DNA from 3 places in the Cohnella herbarum genome. Region 2 is predicted to be linked to each of the others. Evidence: riboswitches for the same ligand, from Rfam matches in the RefSeq annotation. Region 2 holds a riboswitch; each other region holds the start of a gene.

Region 1 (6,030 bases), 3.7 Mb from region 2:
ACCGCACGGCTTACGATCGCGGAGGTCAGCATCGATTTGCGATTAGCATTCATGAACGATTCACCTCATCCTTAGCCTAACTTCAAATGCTCTGCGACAGGTCCCAGCACGATAGCGGGCAGGAACGTCAACGCGCCGATAATCAATACCGTTCCGATCAGAATGCCGTAAAACAACTTGTTATCCGTCCGGAAAGTACCGACCGTCTCAGGCACCCATTGCTTGCGTACCAAGGATCCCGCGACGGCTAGCATCGCAATCATCGAAACGTAACGCCCCAGCAGCATAACGAGCCCCGTCATAATGTTCCAGAACGGCGTATTGTCCGCCAATCCCTCGAAACCCGAACCGTTATTGGCCGCGGAAGACGTATATTCGTATAACACTTGAGTGATGCCGTGCGATCCCGGATTCGTAATGGACCCTTGACCCAGGTCCGTCAGGAAGGATATCGCGGTCGGCACGAGAATAATGAAAGGATGCGCCAGAATGGCGATCGCGATCAGCTTCATCTCCCGAGGCTCGATTTTCCGCCCCAGAAACTCCGGTGTCCTTCCCACCATTAATCCGCATAAGAATACGCCCAGCATTGCGTACATTAGCATATTGATCAGTCCGACGCCTTTGCCCCCGAACACGACGTTCAGCATCATTTCTCCTAGCGTTCCGAGACCTCCGAGCGGAGTGAGCGTATCGTGCATGTTGTTGACCGTTCCCGTCGTCGCCGCCGTCGTGACCGCGGAGAAGAGCGAGGACTGCGGAATGCCGAATCGGACTTCCTTGCCTTCCATGCTGCCTTGCGAAGAATCGATCCCCATAGCGCTGATGGCCGGATTTCCGCGAAGCTCCGAGAAATAGATCAGCGAGAGGAATAAGAGGAACAACGTCATCATCGCGCTGAATACGACCCAGCCTTGCTTGCCGTTCTTTGCGAACCGTCCATATACATAAGGAAGAGATGCTGGCAGAACCCACATGGACAAGATCTCGACGATGTTCGTCAGAGGATTCGGATTCTCGAACGGATGCGCCGAGTTCACTCCGAAGAATCCGCCGCCATTCGTGCCCAGATGCTTAATGGATTCCAATGCCGCTACCGGACCGATGGCAATGTTCTGCACTGCGCCTTCAAGCGTAGTCACGGTTAACGTCGGATCTAGCGTTAGCGGTACTTGCAGGGAGACAAGCAGCAATGTGACCACGACGGCCGCCGGAAGGAAAATACGGGTATGCGCTTTGACGAAATCTTCGAAAAAGTTCCCTAGCGTTTCTCCCTTGGTCGTAATCCCTCTAATAAACGCCATGGCAACCGAAAAACCGGTAGCGGCCGAGGTGAACATCATCATCGTGATAACGGCCATCTGCGAGAAATAGGACAAGCCGGATTCGCCGCTGTAATGCTGTAAGTTCGTATTCGTAATAAAACTGACGATGGTGTTAAAAGAAAGCGTCTGTTCCATGTTATCTATGCCGCTCGGATTAAACGGCAAGTACTTCTGCAGCCGCAAGATTAAGTATCCGACGGCCACGAGCACGATGTTGGTCAATAGAAAGCTTAAAGCGTACTTTTTCCATGTCATCCCGCTCCGGTTCTTAAGTCCGATCAGCAGGTAAATAAATCTTTCGAACGGTCCGAAAATGCGGTCTTGCCGGTTCGGTTCATTGGAGAATACGTGATAGACGTACGATCCGACCGGTTTCACGAGCAAGACAAGAACCGCGATCACGATAACGATTTGCAGAATGCCCATATAGCCTTTCCTCCTCTATCTTTATGACAACCGAGCGTCTCGTTCAAGACCGGCTATCGGTTGCACATGCAACGAACGGATTAGAACTTCTCTGGATTCACTAAGGCGTAAATTAAATATAGAAAGATGAATACGGTGAAGATCGATACGATGATCATTTTCGCTCGCCTCCCGCATCGTTGACGACCCGGTCGCACCAAGCCATAAAGCCGTAAAATATCGCGAACGTTGCCGCCAGCAGCAAAACCATATAAAGATCTAGCATGAAGCAGCCTCCTCAAAGGTTAATAGAACTAAACGTCTTACGATTTCAAATCGTCCGTAATAAGAAATCCGTAGTCTTGCGCGCCGCTGTGAATGACGTAATCGACGCCTAAGCTTTTGTATACGTTTCGGGGATTCTGGCTGCCCGTAATGACGTAAATCGGTTTGGATGTCCAACTCCGGCAAATCTGGACGTACCTGCAGCATAAATTCAAACTTTTCTCGAAAAGATATACTTTACCGACTCCGACCTCGGGGATTAACCAAGAATCTTCTTTGGTCGTATTTACCACAATAATGTGTTCAGCCCCGAGGCCTCTTATACGTTCGTATTCGGCCGTGTTATTAACGATCGCCGCATACGGGATATTTTTCTGCTTCAATAACTTCATGAATCGTTCGCCAGCAACATTAGGGGCCGATACGAGCACGACGTCCCGGTTAACCATTCCGTTCATCTCCTGTTCTCAGTCGAAAAAAGGCAACAAAAAAGAAGCCCAGTGAAGAGGAACTCTTCTCGTGGCTTCTTGGGCGCGGCTATAGAAGCCGTCTCCAATCACGATCATCGTTGCCTCTCTCGGTACGCTTACGAGGTTAGCTGTCGGATTCGGGCGTGAGAGTCGCCCTACCTTCCGGCCCGGAGCTGGAGCTCCTTGCCTTCCGGATTCACCCCATGAATTCCTCGTTCCGGAATCCGTTTGGTTCCCCCGCTTCCCGGTCTACTACCGGAAACTCAGCGATCAATAAACATAACAAAAACCGCAAGGAATAATCCCCTGCGGCCTATTCGGTCACAAGTTCATCATCCTCTCTCCACTGCGCGCGTCCATGAAACGACGATCGGTTGCACGCATCAACGCTTACGAGGTTAGCTGTCGGATTCGGGCGGTGAGAGTCGCCCTACCCGAAGCGGCCGCATCCTAGGTGCGGTCGCTTCGGGATTCACCCCGGACGGCGACGTTCGGCTCTCACACCGAATGAACGCCATCGATTGGTTCCCCCGTTTTCCCATTTCGGAAAACTCAGCGATTACGAATGGAACAATATCAAAATCATGAATCGAATATTACTCCTGCCCCCAACCTTTGTAAAGCAATCCCAATTCCGCCTGTAGAGCAAATTACGTCAACGTGGTAAATCGTACCGCTTACAATTGACGCGATCTCCAGAATACTCTTTTTATCTCTCTATTTCTCGGTTTTTAACAAAAGTCAGCATATATCCCGATCACCGTCCCGATCGCTTTTCAACCCGAAAACCGTGAATGAAAGCTAGAGCGAGCTTAAGCCTCCCAAATGCACGAAAGAAGTGGTTTTATCGGATTAAATATCCGTAATTTGCACGAAATCGCCATTAGGTGGACAGATTTGGAATTGCCTCTATATTTACAAAGCATCCCGACTGGAGTTATATTCGGATTTGTCTAACGCTGAATTCCTTAACGGGAAGCGGGGGAACCATCGCGGCCGCGGCCGCTGGGGTGAATCCGGAAGGATAATGATATCCGAAGGTAGGGCGACTCTCGCGCCCGAATCCGACAGCTAACCTCGCAAGCGTAATTTGAGAGAATTCAAGGAGTGCTTAGGATGGCGGAAGAAATCAGAATTACGAGCTTTCAATTGTATCTGTTCGAAGATCCCCGCGATTTACCCGATGGCGCATGCGCCAAAAACGACGCGAACTGCCGGTACGGTTTGCTCAGAATCTCCTGCTGTGGCCGGGTCGGATGGAGCGAATGCGTGCTGTCCGAGAACAAAAAGTATTTCGACTTAGCCCAATGGGCCGCTTTCCTGCAATATTTCCATAAGCCTACTTTAACGGAAGCCTATGAAACGGTAGATCATCTCCATGATAGATGGGGGGATACGAAATCGGAGCTGGTCCGATCGGCGCTGAACGATCTGAATTCCCAGTTTCAGAACGACAATAGCGGATCTCATCAACGCCGAGGGCCTTCCGCGTATCGCTACTCCATGGATCCCGCTTCATTAATGGAGCATTGTCGGGCTCATTATGAAATCGTGTAATTATAGTTTGGGCACGCTATGATTCGCCTCGCCGCGATCCCCCGGATCGCGGCTTTGACATGACATAAACGTTTGTTAACTAAGCCGCGGTGGAATCCTTTTCGAGCAAATGTTATGATACGAGAGGATATAGAGGACAAGGGGGATTTGAAATTGAAATCCGCAAAAATTCGATTTACCGTCTCGCTGCTTACGATCATTGCGTTATTGGCTATCGTAACGGGATGCGGCGGCAAGGAAAAAAATCAAACCGATGCATCGGCCACAGGTAACGGCGCGGCATCCACACAGGAGGCTTCCCCAATGAGCGAAGTAGACACATCCGGCGACAACCCGATCGTCACCATTGAAATGGACAGCGGCAAAATCATCAAAGTCGAGCTTTACCCTAAAGTAGCGCCGAATACGGTAAACAACTTTGTCTCCCTCGTGAACAAAGGCTTCTACGACGGCACGATCTTCCATCGGATCATCCCCGGCTTCATGATTCAGGGCGGCGACCCTGACGGTACGGGAATGGGCGGACCCGACTACTCGATCGCCGGAGAATTCACGCAAAACGGCTTCGAGAACAAGCTGAAACATACGGCCGGCGTTCTCTCCATGGCGCGCGCGCAAAATCCGGACAGCGCCGGATCGCAGTTCTTCTTGATGGTCGCGGACTCTCCGCATCTAGACGGAGCCTATGCCGCTTTCGGCAAAGTTACCGAGGGTATGGATGTCGTGAACGAGATCGTAGCGCTGCCTAGAAACTCCAACGATCGCCCGAACACGCCTCCGGTCATGAAGAAAGTGACCGTGGATACCCGCGGCGCCGCCGTTCCGGAACCGGAAATCATTAAGTAAATGCAAGAATAGAGCTTGAAGCTCTTTCTACCTAACAAGGATCACTCCTCGGTAAACCTTACCCTAAGAGTGATCCTTGTTTTATTTATGCAAATACCCGTGAACCCCAATTAGCAACTCCGCCGCTTCGGCGCGGGTTAGCAACACTTCCGGGTTAACCGGTTGCTACTTGCAAATGATTATTTGAGTTTGTTTAATTCTTCAATCGTAAGACCGGTGAGCTTCATTATTGTCTCGATGTCCAATCCGATCGCGAACATGTTTCTTGCGATCTCTTGTTTCCCTTCAATCCTTCCATCTCGCTTACCTTGCTGAATACCCTTTTGCTCGCCGATTTCAATTCCTTCTCTGATTCCCGCTCTTCTCGCGGCTGACATCGCGCTATTGTATTCGATGAACGCTTCTTCTCGAGCTTCATACAAACGAAGCGTTTCCTCATCGCAACTTAGCCGTTGCAGGCGTTCCTCAGCTGTTTTAATCGTGGAATCCATAGTAACCAACTCCTCTAATTGTTGTTCTGTGATCTTCTCGTCCAGAAACAATAACCATCGGTGTAACGGATTATTCAGATCATGCTGCATCAAGCGAAATTAATCGAGCCAACGAATAGCTTGCTAAGGTAGAAGAGCGTTCTCTTATCCATAGCATGGTCAACAATCATCATTATCCCCCTCAGTATAACATTTCAGATAGCTGTAACAAAACATGAAAAAGCCGCTACGTCTTCCCCGATTAAGGGAAAACTAGCGGCGTGTGCTTCACGTCCGTATAGATTTCTACTTTAAAATAGCACAGATTGTCTATCTACAACAGTGGAAACCAACTTAAAGGTCGGCCATCAACAACGTTATCGAATTATTTGAGCTCCCCGTACGTAATCTCGAACTCCGGCATCCCCGCCGCATACGGCGTATACTCGTACTGCCCGAAATAGATAACGACGCCGTTATGTTTCAGGAAAAAGTCTCTGTCCGGTTCGATCGTCTCGAAAGGGCTAATCAATCCAAGCCCGCGCGCTTTGATCTGACTCTTGATTTTATCGTTGATGATCGACACGTACTTGGCATTGCCCTCCGTAACGTCCTTCAGCTTCAACAACTCGCCCGTCGTCAGATCGAACGTATAGGGCACGCGGGCGGTCG
Region 2 (6,030 bases):
CGCGTCTAACGCGGCATTGGCAGAATCCGCTACGGAGCTCTATGCGTTCGAGGACGTGAGACTCGAAGCCCCTCTTCTTAATCCGCAGAAGCTGATTTTCGTCGGATTGAATTATTACGATCACGCGGCCGAATCGAACATGGCGGTACCCCAAGTGCCGGTTCTGTTTCCGAAATACGCGAACTCGATCATCGGTCCCGAGGACGACGTCATCATTCCGAAGGAAGTTACCCAATGCGATTACGAGGTCGAGCTGGCCGTGGTCATCGGAAAGACAGCGAAGCGCGTATCTCCCGAAGACGCTATGGACTACGTCTTCGGTTACACGGTGATCAATGACGTCAGCGCCAGGGATATTCAGTTGTCCGAAGGGCAGTGGACCCGCGGCAAGGCGATCGATACCTTCGCGCCGATAGGACCTTGCATCGTGACGAAAGATGCGATTGTCGATCCCGGCGAGCTTGATCTATCGCTGATTCTTAATGGAAAGACGATGCAAAACGCCAATACGCGGGATCTGATCTTCGATATTCCGTATCTGATTTCATTTCTCTCCCGCACGATGACGCTCGTGCCCGGGGATATCATCAGCACGGGGACGCCGCCGGGCGTCGGACTCGGCCACAAGCCGCCGGTATGGCTGGAAGACGGGGACGTGACGGAAGCATACGTGCAAGGAATCGGCACTTTACGCAACCGTTACGTAAGGGAGTCTTGACGTCGAATCCGCAAGCTTAAGCGACAGGGGGGATGGAGAATTGACCGGATTTCGTTTCAGAATCGGCTATAAAATATCGATCGGTTATATCGTGCTGCTGATCTTTCTGGCCGCGTCGCTGTTCATCGTCTCCGGCACGATTAAGTCGCTACAGGGAGAGCTCGATTCCATCGTCAACCGGGATCTGAAAATTCACGAAACGACGCATACGCTCGACAAATACGCATCGACGATGGAATCGGCTTTATATCGCGCGATCATGACCGGCCAAAAGGCGGATCTTGACCTCTACGAGGGGGAGAAAGCGAAGTGGAAGCAGGGATACGAGACGCTGAAGGAGCTGTTCAACGGAAATGCCGAACAAACGAGCCGACTGGTTGGCGTTCTGGGAGCAATGGATCGCTGGTTCGCGGTTTCCGACAAAGCTTCGGCGACGCTGTCCTACGACAAAGATGCCGCAAAGGCCGTTCAATACTTCGCGGACGATCCCGGCAAGAAGGCGATGACCGGCATGAAGGAACAGCTCTCCCGGCTGCGGCAATCCGAGAAGTACGTAACGGAAAAACGCATCTCCAGCCTGATCGACACCAATGACGGCTTGCGATCGTTGTTATATGCCATGGCGGCCGTGCTCGCTGTTCTGACGATCGCTTTCTCCTGGATCGTTTCCCGCAACATTACCCGGAATTTGAAGCGAGTGACGTCCGCTATCGCCGATATTGCCCGATCGGGCGGAGACTTGACCCGGCGCATTCAAGTGAAGGCGACGGATGAAACTTGGGAGTTGGGGCAAGAGACGAATAAGCTGCTAGCCTCCATGCAGACGATGATGCGTCAGATTCAGGAACAGGCGGCACGCTTGTCCGCCGTCTCCAGACGAATCGGCGAAGGCTCAGCGGGCACGGTCGAGATTAACGGCCAAGTGAGCGAAGCCGTTCGCAGGGTTGCGGTCGGGGCAGAAAATCAGGTCGCACAGACGGAGGAAATATCCGCGATCATGCAGGAGAACCTGGGCGGCCTGGATTTGGTCGCCAAGGGGACGCGGCAGGCGGCGGAACTGGCCAAGACGACGCAGGCGGCCGCGGACAGCGGCAGTCGCAATTTGGACAAGACGCAAGAAGAAGTCGCGAAGATCGACCGGGCGTTCACGAATATCCAGCAAAGCGTTACCCAACTGTCGGAGCAGTCGAGCCAAATTCTCGGCATCGTCGGGTATATGAGCGATATTTCCACGAAGACCAATCTGCTCTCGCTCAACGCGACGATCGAAGCGGCGCGCGCGGGCGAATACGGGCGGGGATTCGGGGTCGTCGCCGCCGAAATCCGCAAGCTGGCCGATCAAACGGCGCAATCCGCCGGCAGCATCGAATCGACGCTCAAGCGGATGAACCAGGACGTCGAGACGATCGTCGAGCTGATCGCCGACAGCTCTAAAACCGTCTATGAAGGAACGTCGGCCATTCGCGAAGCGGAGTCGAACATCAGGCAGATCGTCGATAATGTCGACGATCTGACTTCCCAAGTGATCGAAGCGGCTTCTTCCATAGGCCAGATCGCGGCGGGCAGCGGCAGCGTTGTCCGTTCGGCCGAAGAGATCAGCCGCGTGACGGAGGAAACATCTGCTTTCACCGAGCAGATGTCGGCTATGGTGCAGGAACAGACCGCCGTATTGAATGAGTTCGCCCAAACGTCGCAGCAGCTTCTGGAGGTGTCGGATTCGCTGAAAGCGGCGGTCGGCCACTTTAAGGTAGACGGGGAAAGCGCTAAGGATCCAACGTCGCCAGCGAAGCATTGATGCCGAGCGTTACCGAACATTATCCGTCGTTACCCTTACTTAAAAAAAGGGCATCTCGCAAGCCATTAGCCTGGCTAGCGAGATGCCCTTTTTATTCCGTTCACTCGGAAGCTTTCGGCTCCTCGACTTCGGGCGGTTCATATAGCCCAGTCCGCGCCTTGAACCATCGGAACAAGTGAGTGGCGATGACCTTAATGATCGCATAACCGGGAACCGCGAGAATAATGCCGATGATACCGAACAAATTCCCAGCGGCGATGATTACGAATATGATGGTGATCGGATGAACGTGCATCGTCTTTCCCATAATTTGCGGAGAGATGAATTTTCCTTCGATAAGCTGGACGATCGTCCAGACGATGACCATTTTCAACAACATGAACGGCGAAGTCATCATCGCCACGATCAGGGCTGGGGTAATGGCGATGACCGGTCCTAAATAAGGGACGATACTCGTGCAAGCGGCAATGACCGCAAGAACGAGCGAATAGTCCAAGCCGATAATCAGATAACCGATGTAGAGCAGAACGCCGATGCACAAGCTAACGACGATCTGTCCGCGTATGTAAGAGCTGATCTGTTGGTTCATCTCGAGCATAACGCCGAACGAACGCTGACGTAAGGAAGTCGGCAGAAAGCTGAGCACGAATGGAGACAGTTTCTTGCGGTCCTTCAATAGATAGAACAGTATGAACGGCACGGTGATGATGGCAAGCACAGTTTCCGTAATGCGGCCGACAAGATTCCCGATCCCGGACCATGCATTGTTCAACACCTCGGAGGCGCGACCCGAGAAATCGTTCACCAGCTTGCTGGAATCGATGCCGAGCGTATCCTGCAATTCGTTGAAGTATTCGTTCCCGATCAATTCCTCGAACTTCAGCTTCGCGTCCTGGCTATAATTCGGGAACTGTACGATCAAGCTCGTGATTTGCTCGCTTAGCAACGGAACGACCTTCATGACGACGAGCGTTAGGATGGTAATAATGACAAGGTACAAGACGATAATGGAATACACTCGTTTAATTTTACGAAGCTCGAGGTAATCCACGATCGGGTTAAGCAAGTAATAAGCGACTCCGGTCAGAAGAAAAGGAAGGAAGACCGTCTCGAAGATGACGATAAACGGATGAAATACGTACGAGATTTTGTCGAGTACGAGTATATTCAGGCTGATTAACAGTACGACGACAAGGAACAGGATTACTTTTTGGTTCATCAGCATCCATTTGATGCGATCAGACCATTTCCGCGCAGGTTGCATATGTGCCTTCCTCCTCTAATACTTCTTATTTTAATCGACTTTAGACCCTAAGAACAACTTGGCTTGGATCGGATATTCCCGAGGTTTACCACGTATTGACATCTCTTGGAGAATCCTCTATAGTAACCCTAAGCTTAGTTTCCGGCATTAGGCCGGAGAGCGGGGGAACCAGTTTTCTGGGGCGAATCATTCTACGCGAATGTAGGGAACCATCTATCCCGAGTCCGTCAGCTAACCTCGTCAGCTTTGGATGGGTCGGATTGTCGTGCGCAGATAAACTGCTCATTCTTTTGACCCGAACAAGGGTCTTTTTTGTTTTCTTTAGGCCCGGTATGCAGAAGGGATGGTCTTCTGGCATCGGGTCTATTTATTTTGAAACGAAGGGGGGATAGCAGGGGCTTGGAATGGATTCGTTCTCGAATTCGACCGAATATACCTTGAGGAGGAATATGCAATGCCGCAACCCAAGTATATTACCGATATCGGAAAAATCACTCACATCCCCGAGCAACAACGTGAGCAATTAAAATCGATCACCGATAAATTCGTCTTTCGCGTGAATGAGTACTATTTGAAACTGATCGATTGGAACGATCCGGACGACCCCATCCGCAAGCTCGTCATTCCCAATGAAGGGGAACTGCTGGAGTACGGAAGATGGGATGCCTCGGATGAAGACACTAACTACGTTGTGAAGGGCTGTCAACATAAGTACAGTTCGACCGCGCTGCTCATCGTCTCCGAAGTGTGCGGGGCGTATTGCCGATATTGTTTCCGCAAACGGTTGTTCCGCAACGACGTCAAGGAAGCGACCTCGGATATCGAGCCGGGACTGCAGTATATCGCGGAGCACCCGGAGATCAGCAACGTCCTCCTGACCGGAGGGGATAGCTTGATTCTTGCCACCTCTAAACTGCGCGCAATTTTGCATAGATTAAGGGAAATCGAACACGTTCAGATTATACGGCTAGGCTCCAAAATTCCGGTGTTCAACCCTATGCGTATCTATGAGGACGAGCTATTGCTCGAAGCTATACGCGAGTTCTCCAGCGCGAACAAGAGAATCTACGTCATGGCCCATATTAACCATCCAAGAGAGATTACGCCCGAAGCCGTTCGCGGGTTTCAAGCTTTACATGATGCAGGCGCGATCGTCGTGAACCAGACCCCGATTCTGAAAGGAATCAACGATGACGCGCAAGTGCTTGGCGAGCTTCTGGATAGATTGTCGTGGGCGGGAGTAACTCCTTATTATTTCTTCATTAACCGTCCAGTCGCGGGTAACGTAGACTTCGTGCTTCCGCTTGCCGAAGTATACGATCTCGTAGAGAAGGCTAAAGCCCGGACGTCCGGGTTGGGGAAAAGAGTGCGACTGTCGATGAGCCATACCTCGGGTAAAATCGAAATTCTGGCCATCGAGAACGGAAAAGCTTATTTGAAATACCACCAATCCCGCGACGGGCATTACGGTCGCTTCATGATCTTGGATTGCCCGGACGATGCCGCGTGGTTCGACGATCTGCCCGGCAGCGAGCAATACTGGAGCAAGCCTAACAAGAAGACGGATGCGGTCGTCTCGGTGAATGAGATGCCGGAACATCCTCAGCTTAGGGCTAATAAAATGATTATGGTTAAATAGGTACGAATAGACAGACCGTTTCGTTAGCCAAGTTAAGGCTTTCGGGACGGTCTTATCTATCCGGGTACGTACGTATTATCTACAAACATGTTAATGGGGGGGGGAAATGGGAGTGCCGCCGGAAGTGAATGCTTTTTCTTGGATTTTTTTCATATTCATGTGTTTATGGACCGGAATTGCATTGTTTGCAACGATAAATCCTTATTACTTCTGGAAGTTAGCTCAAAGCTGGAAAGCTTTAAGAGAACCGCCAAGGGCCTATTTTGTTTTTCAAAGGATCATTTCAGGGGTGTTTGCGCTTATTGGCTTATCGATTTTGTTGCTGCCGCATTTACTGCGCTAGTTGTTATAACGCAGTTTCTAGTATTTTTGTTGTAGTAAGATCCGTATTCGTTTAAGACTAGACGAAATCCCGGATCAAGTCGCTCATTATGACAAATATTCCCTTAATACTCGCCGACCGTTTGACATGCTTCTCGGAGTCTAGTAGGTACACTCTATTTATCCTAGGTTTTGGAGGAATAAATAGAGATGTCCCGAGGAAAAAAGACTTTCATCCTAGCACTATTAATCGTTTGTATGTACCAGGGAATCGCGCAAGCCGAAAGTCGTTA
Region 3 (6,030 bases), 1.3 Mb from region 2:
GGGAAGATCTGCATCGGAATTTTCCGCGGATCGTCTCCGGTGAACTTCTCGTAGATTTCGATAATTCCTCCAAGCTTAACGTCAAGCTCCTTCGGATCCTTATGCGAAAGATCGAGATAAACTCTGTTCTCGCCGTTGATGCCGAGATTCTGGTTTACGCACACGTCGAAGATTTCGCGAGTCGCGATATCCCGCGGAACGAGGTTACCGTATGCCGGATATTTTTCTTCGAGGAAGTACCAAGGCTTGCCGTCTTTATAGGTCCAGATCCGGCCGCCTTCTCCCCTTGCCGATTCGCTCATGAGACGGTTTTTGTCGTCGCCGGGAATCGCGGTCGGGTGAATCTGAATGAACTCCCCGTTCGCATAATGCACGCCTTGCTGATAAACCGCGCTCGCCGCCGTTCCCGTATTGATTACGGAGTTCGTCGTTTTGCCGAAAATAATCCCGGGACCGCCGGTGGCCAGAATGACCGCATCGCCGCGGAACGTGACCGATTCCATCGTGCGCAGATCTTGCGCGGAAATCCCGCGGCAAACTCCGTCGTCATCGATGACCGCTCCCGTAAATTCCCAATGCTCGAATTTCTGCACCAGTCCCGCGACTTCCCAACGCCGAACCTGCTCGTCCAGCGCGTACAACAGTTGCTGTCCCGTCGTAGCTCCGGCGAATGCCGTACGGTGATATTGCGTTCCTCCGAACCGGCGGAAATCGAGCAATCCTTCCGGGGTACGGCTGAACATTACGCCCATCCGGTCCATCAAGTGGATAATGCCGGGCGCCGCTTCGCACATTGCTTTAACCGGAGGTTGATTCGCGAGGAAGTCGCCTCCATACACCGTATCGTCAAAGTGCTCCCAAGGGGAATCGCCTTCGCCTTTTGTATTTACAGCTCCGTTAATACCGCCTTGCGCGCATACGGAGTGAGATCTTTTAACCGGTACCAGCGAGAATAGATCGACCCGAACTCCCGCTTCCGCCGCTTTAATCGTCGCCATTAATCCGGCAAGTCCGCCTCCGACGACAATTACTTTTTGAGTAGCCATAATTTGTTTCTCCTCCCTCTAACCGATCGAGACTGAACTTAACGCCGTTGCTGCAGCCGATGCGAACTCGTCGCCGCGGAATGCGAACAAGGACAACAAGAACAGTGCCGACAAGATTACGAAGATGACCATGCAAATATTAGAGGAAACTTTCTGAGCGCGCGGGCCAACCGTAATTCCCCAGCTCACCAAGAAAGCCCACAAACCGTTCGCGAAGTGGAACGTCGCGGCGATTACGCCGATGATGTAAGCCGTGAAGACGAGCGGGTCGCTAACGATTCCGTTCATGTGTTGACCCAGTTCTTCATGCGTAACGTTGCCGAGCGTAATCTGGAATCGGGTTTCGTAGAAATGCCATGCCACGAAAATAAACGTGATTACCCCCGTAATCCGTTGCAACGTGAACGCCCAGTTGCGGCCATAGCTGAATCGGCCCGTGTTAATGTTCGATTGATACGCGATGTACAGTCCGTATACCCCATGGAATAAAATGGGCAACCAGATAACGAACAATTCCAGCCAGAATACAAGAGGTACGCTGTTCAAGAAGTCGATGCTTTTCGTGAAGCCCTCCTGTCCGCCTTCGTAAGCGGAATAGTTCGTCAGCGCATGCTCGATAATGAACAATCCAAGCGGAATTACGCCAAGCAACGAATGAAGCTTTCTCGGTAAATAAGAATTACCTTTCATGTCTGTGTTCGATCTCCTTTCGCATCCGTGCTTCGACTTCAGATGACGAAGTTTCCATACGTCACCATTTTGTCACCGCTTTTAAGGTTACCCTATTTTCGCTTATAATGGAACTGCTTATTTAATATTAAAACTTATAACTAAAACGCATAAGAGGATGGTGTTCCCTGTGCTCGAAGATATGCGGCTATTCGCGACGATTGTAGAACAAACAAGCCTAAACAAAGCAGCGGAAAGATTAAACCTGTCGCAACCCGCCCTGTCCCGCCGTTTAGCCCGGCTTGAATCGGAGCTTGAGGTCGACCTGTTCCGAAGAATCGGCAAGCGACTCGAACTAACGGCAGCCGGACAAGTCACTTACGAATTCGCGCTTGAGTTACGACAATTCCACGGCAGCTATTTACAGAAACTGAACGCTTTCAAATCGTCGGAAGCGCACGTAGCTACGATCGGAGCCAGCTTGACGACTCTCCAGACGACGCTGCCCGATCTTATTACCGCAATTACCGAGAAGCACCCTAATCTTGAGATTAAAGCCGTCACGGGCAAGTCGCACGAAATCGCCACGCTCGTTAAAGAACGCAAAGTCGATTTCGGAATCGTAGCCTCGTCCGTCATCTACGATCCCGCTATTACCAGTTTACCCTTGTTTGAAGATCATCTTATCCTCGTCCTTCCGAGAACGCATATTATATTAGAAAGAACGCAATTGGAAATGTCCGATCTCGACGGCCTTCCGATGATTCTTTTTGCGCCGGGAACGTGGTACCGAACTCTGACAGACGAATTATTAAAAAAATATAACCTTAAGCCGGATGTCCGGATGGAAATCGACTCTTTCGAGGCCATTATTCGGTTATTATCCGCTTGCCGCGCGGGCACTTTGCTTCCTAAATCTTACCTGCGCGAGCAAGTTCTCATCGATAACGATTTATACCTCGTGCGCATCAAAGAGCTTGAGGGGACTAAGCGGACGACGTCTCTCATTCACGGCGACCCGGTCTGGCTCGCTCCTTCGACGCGCTATTTGATCGAGGAAACGACCGCCTATTTCGACCGCGGGGCAAACCGTCTCAAAGAATCTTAATCTAACGAAAAAATCGGTCCGACTCCTGATTTTTCCTGTTTTAACCGCCTGCTCGCTATGGTACCTTTTACAGGTAGTTGGGGCGCCCTTCTTAGGAACGCAACAACAAAACATTCCGGCCAAAACCGTCAGGTGCGGGGGGACAAGTATTAAAAGCACATACTCGAAACGAACCTATACATGTGCAGGGGTGAAGCGCAATCGCGCAGGGCTGATCTCCCAGTCCGAATCCGACAGCTAACCTCGCCGGCCCATCTCTAGGAGGATATACGTAATGAAACACGGTTTGAAAAAATTGAGCATACGATCTTCAGCGCTTCTTCTTGGAGCGGCATTGGCACTACCGGGACTGACAGCACACGCGGCAACGACTCACACCGCTAAAAATTCCGATACGTTTTGGAAGCTTTCAACCCAATACAAAGTGCCGCTTCAGAAATTGATGAACGCGAACCCTTCCGTCGATCCTTTGAATATCTACACCGGATTAAAGCTTGTGATCCCGAGCAGCACGGCCAACTCCGGGAGCGCTTCCAAGGCGACAGCCGCTGCCGACTCGAGCAAGCCCGTCCAAATGCAATCGACGTCGACCGCGGAGTCGCTCGCTTACTCCAAAATTATCGACATTAAAGCTTCGGCTTATTCGGCTGCTGCCGAGGAGAACGGCGGATGGGGGGCTGTCGATTATTTCGGCAATCCGCTTAAGCTCGGAACGATAGCCGTGGACCCGAAAGTCATCGCCTTCGGAACGAGAGTATACATTGAAGGATACGATTTCAATGGCTTGCCTCAGGGAGGCATGTACGCGCGGGCATTGGATGCGGGTGGCGCGATCAAGGGCAAACGAATCGATATTTTCGTTCCGGGTTCCCGTTCTTTCGTCTCGAGTTTCGGTTTTCAGAACGTCAAAGTCTACATTTTAGAATAGTTCCGGCCATTCGAATATCGCGCGCTATAAATAAACCTAGGCTCCGATTGCGGACCCTAGGTTTATTTAATCCGTTCACTCCGCAACCATACAATTCGTAAGCTGCCTACCTGACCGATTTCCACGGTCGGGTACGATTTTACTGCCCTTTTCTGCGTTCGGGAATATCCAGCAGATCGGTTAAAGTCACGGGCTCGTAATGATTCGCGCGCAACCAGTCGATAATTTGCGGAAGCGCCTTGACCGTACCGGACAAGCTCTGTCCTTGTCCGCCTCCGGCATGCATCAGCACGACGGAACCCGGCCGTACCGAGCGGGTGACGTTCCGAAACACCTGATCCGAGCTTAACTGTCGCCAATCCGATGAATCCACATCCCAATTCACTACCGTATATCCTCTTTTTTTCGCCCAGTCCAGATGTTTTGGTAAAATCTCCCCGTATGGAGGACGCACTAGCCTTGGTTTAAACCCGACGATCCCCTCGATCACGTGCTCCGCTCGTTCGATCTGCTCTTGCACCTTCGCGAAGTTCAGCTTAGAGAAATTAGGGTGGCTATACGAATGATTACCTAGGTTATGGCCCTCCCGGTGGATTCGTTTGACTAAATCCGGATGTTTCGAGCTGCGGGTTCCTACGACGAAGAAAGTCGCATGAACCTTCTTGGCTTTCAGGACGTCCAGAACCTGCGGCGTGAACCGGGGGTCCGGCACGTCGTCGAACGTTAACGCGACTTTGCGCGAACCCCGGGACGCGGACAATACGAACACGCCTTCATACTTGCGTTCATATTCGGACCAATGATTGCCGGACGGCTTAACCTGCGTTGTTCCAGCTGCATAAGCGGCATGCGCACCAGTACAATCCCCCAACAAAGACAAAAGGGTGACGGCGCTTACCAGCGCCATCACCACCGATCTAAAGCGCGACATCGTCATCTCGCCAATCCCCCCATAACCGCTCATTCTAACTATATCCTGAACGAATGGGATGGATTTCATTCAACTCTCGCTAATAACTTTTCCAGCCGGCTATTGTCCGATCGACTCTTGGAATTGCTCGATCTGATCATTCGTGCCGATAACGACCATCACGTCGTCCTTCGATAAGGTATCCTTCGCCACGGGAGCGATGATGATCCCCTTCGGTTTGTTGATAGCCACGATGCTGCAACCGAATCTCCCCCTCGGGTTCACATCGTCCAGCGACTTGCCCGACAGGCATTCCGGAACCGCAAGCTCCGCTATCGTATATTGCTTGGACAGCTCGATATAATCCAACAAGTTCGGCGAAACGAGCTGATGGGCCACGCGAACCCCCATATCCCGTTCCGGATAGATAATCCTGTCCACGCCGACCCGCTCCAATACGCGGCCGTGCAGATCGGATACCGCTTTCGCCACGACCTTCTTGACGCCGAGATCCTTCAACAGAATCGTTGCCAGTATACTCGCCTGTATATCGTCCCCGATCGCCACGACGCCGCAATCGAAGTTCCGGGCGCCGATCGAACGCAGCACCTCTTCCTCCGTAGCGTCCGCAACGACCGCGTGCGTAAGAATGTTGGACAGTTCTTGTACTTTCTCTTCGTCGCGGTCCACGCCAAGCACTTCATAACCTAATTTGATCAACTCCGCGCCTAAACTCGATCCGAACCGTCCCAACCCTATAATAACGAATTGATTCATCTTCATGATATTTCCGTCCTCTACCCGATAATAATTTTACCTTCCGCATGACGATACAAGGCCCGCCCTTGCTTTCGTCCAAGCGCATATGTCAAAGTCAGCGGACCTAACCGCCCCATAAACATCATAAGGATAATGATGATTTTTCCAGCGACGGTCAAATCTCCGGTTAGACCCATCGATAAGCCGACCGTACCGAACGCGGAAGTTACTTCGAACAAGATCATGAGGAATTGGTGATCTTCCGTCGTCGACAAGATCATCGTCGCCACGATGACGAGACCGAACGCGAATAACGTAACGGTTAACGCCTTGTACACCCGTTCCTGAGCCAACCTCATTTTGAACAATACGACATCTTCTTTACCTCTGACCATCGCAACGACGGCTCCGACAAGCGCCGTAAAAGTCGTCGTCTTGATTCCTCCGCCAGTAGAACCGGGAGAAGCCCCGATGAACATGAGGATAATGATGATAAACTGCGTCGCTTGCCGTAAGCCCGCAATATCCACAGAGTTAACGCCGGCCGTCCTCGGAGACACCGACTGCATGAAAGCGGCCAGCAGCTTCTCTCCGAAGCCGAGAGGAGCGA

Evidence for each region. A riboswitch is a leader RNA that binds a small molecule or an ion and turns the genes downstream of it on or off. The one in region 2 is predicted to bind cyclic di-AMP.
Region 1: linked by a shared signal. The riboswitch ahead of HH215_RS27490 (hypothetical protein) and the one ahead of HH215_RS07970 (KamA family radical SAM protein) in region 2 are both predicted to bind cyclic di-AMP.
Region 3: linked by a shared signal. The riboswitch ahead of HH215_RS13620 (3D domain-containing protein) and the one ahead of HH215_RS07970 (KamA family radical SAM protein) in region 2 are both predicted to bind cyclic di-AMP.

The regions. Positions count from the first base shown of each region.
Region 1 covers NZ_CP051680.1:6,467,134-6,473,163, reverse strand. Annotated here, with positions in the region: gene kdpB (potassium-transporting ATPase subunit KdpB) at 1-53, opposite strand, end outside; gene kdpA (potassium-transporting ATPase subunit KdpA) at 72-1,751, opposite strand; gene HH215_RS37110 (potassium-transporting ATPase subunit F) at 1,832-1,909, opposite strand; gene HH215_RS27490 (hypothetical protein) at 2,054-2,464, opposite strand; cyclic di-AMP (ydaO/yuaA leader) riboswitch at 2,583-2,764, opposite strand; cyclic di-AMP (ydaO/yuaA leader) riboswitch at 2,858-3,053, opposite strand; cyclic di-AMP (ydaO/yuaA leader) riboswitch at 3,433-3,587, shown strand; gene HH215_RS27485 (hypothetical protein) at 3,602-4,042, shown strand; gene HH215_RS27480 (peptidylprolyl isomerase) at 4,196-4,888, shown strand; gene HH215_RS27475 (Rpn family recombination-promoting nuclease/putative transposase) at 5,068-5,469, opposite strand; gene HH215_RS27470 (stalk domain-containing protein) at 5,744-6,030, opposite strand, start outside.
Region 2 covers NZ_CP051680.1:1,809,292-1,815,321, reverse strand. Annotated here, with positions in the region: gene HH215_RS07985 (fumarylacetoacetate hydrolase family protein) at 1-718, shown strand, start outside; gene HH215_RS07980 (methyl-accepting chemotaxis protein) at 759-2,513, shown strand; gene HH215_RS07975 (AI-2E family transporter) at 2,614-3,777, opposite strand; cyclic di-AMP (ydaO/yuaA leader) riboswitch at 3,899-4,038, shown strand; gene HH215_RS07970 (KamA family radical SAM protein) at 4,232-5,416, shown strand; gene HH215_RS07965 (DUF6199 family natural product biosynthesis protein) at 5,529-5,759, shown strand; gene HH215_RS07960 (PQQ-binding-like beta-propeller repeat protein) at 5,948-6,030, shown strand, end outside.
Region 3 covers NZ_CP051680.1:3,079,382-3,085,411, forward strand. Annotated here, with positions in the region: gene sdhA (succinate dehydrogenase flavoprotein subunit) at 1-1,046, opposite strand, end outside; gene HH215_RS13610 (succinate dehydrogenase cytochrome b558 subunit) at 1,065-1,736, opposite strand; gene HH215_RS13615 (LysR substrate-binding domain-containing protein) at 1,906-2,823, shown strand; cyclic di-AMP (ydaO/yuaA leader) riboswitch at 2,931-3,092, shown strand; gene HH215_RS13620 (3D domain-containing protein) at 3,098-3,751, shown strand; gene HH215_RS13625 (polysaccharide deacetylase family protein) at 3,891-4,715, opposite strand; gene HH215_RS13630 (potassium channel family protein) at 4,782-5,444, opposite strand; gene HH215_RS13635 (TrkH family potassium uptake protein) at 5,459-6,030, opposite strand, start outside.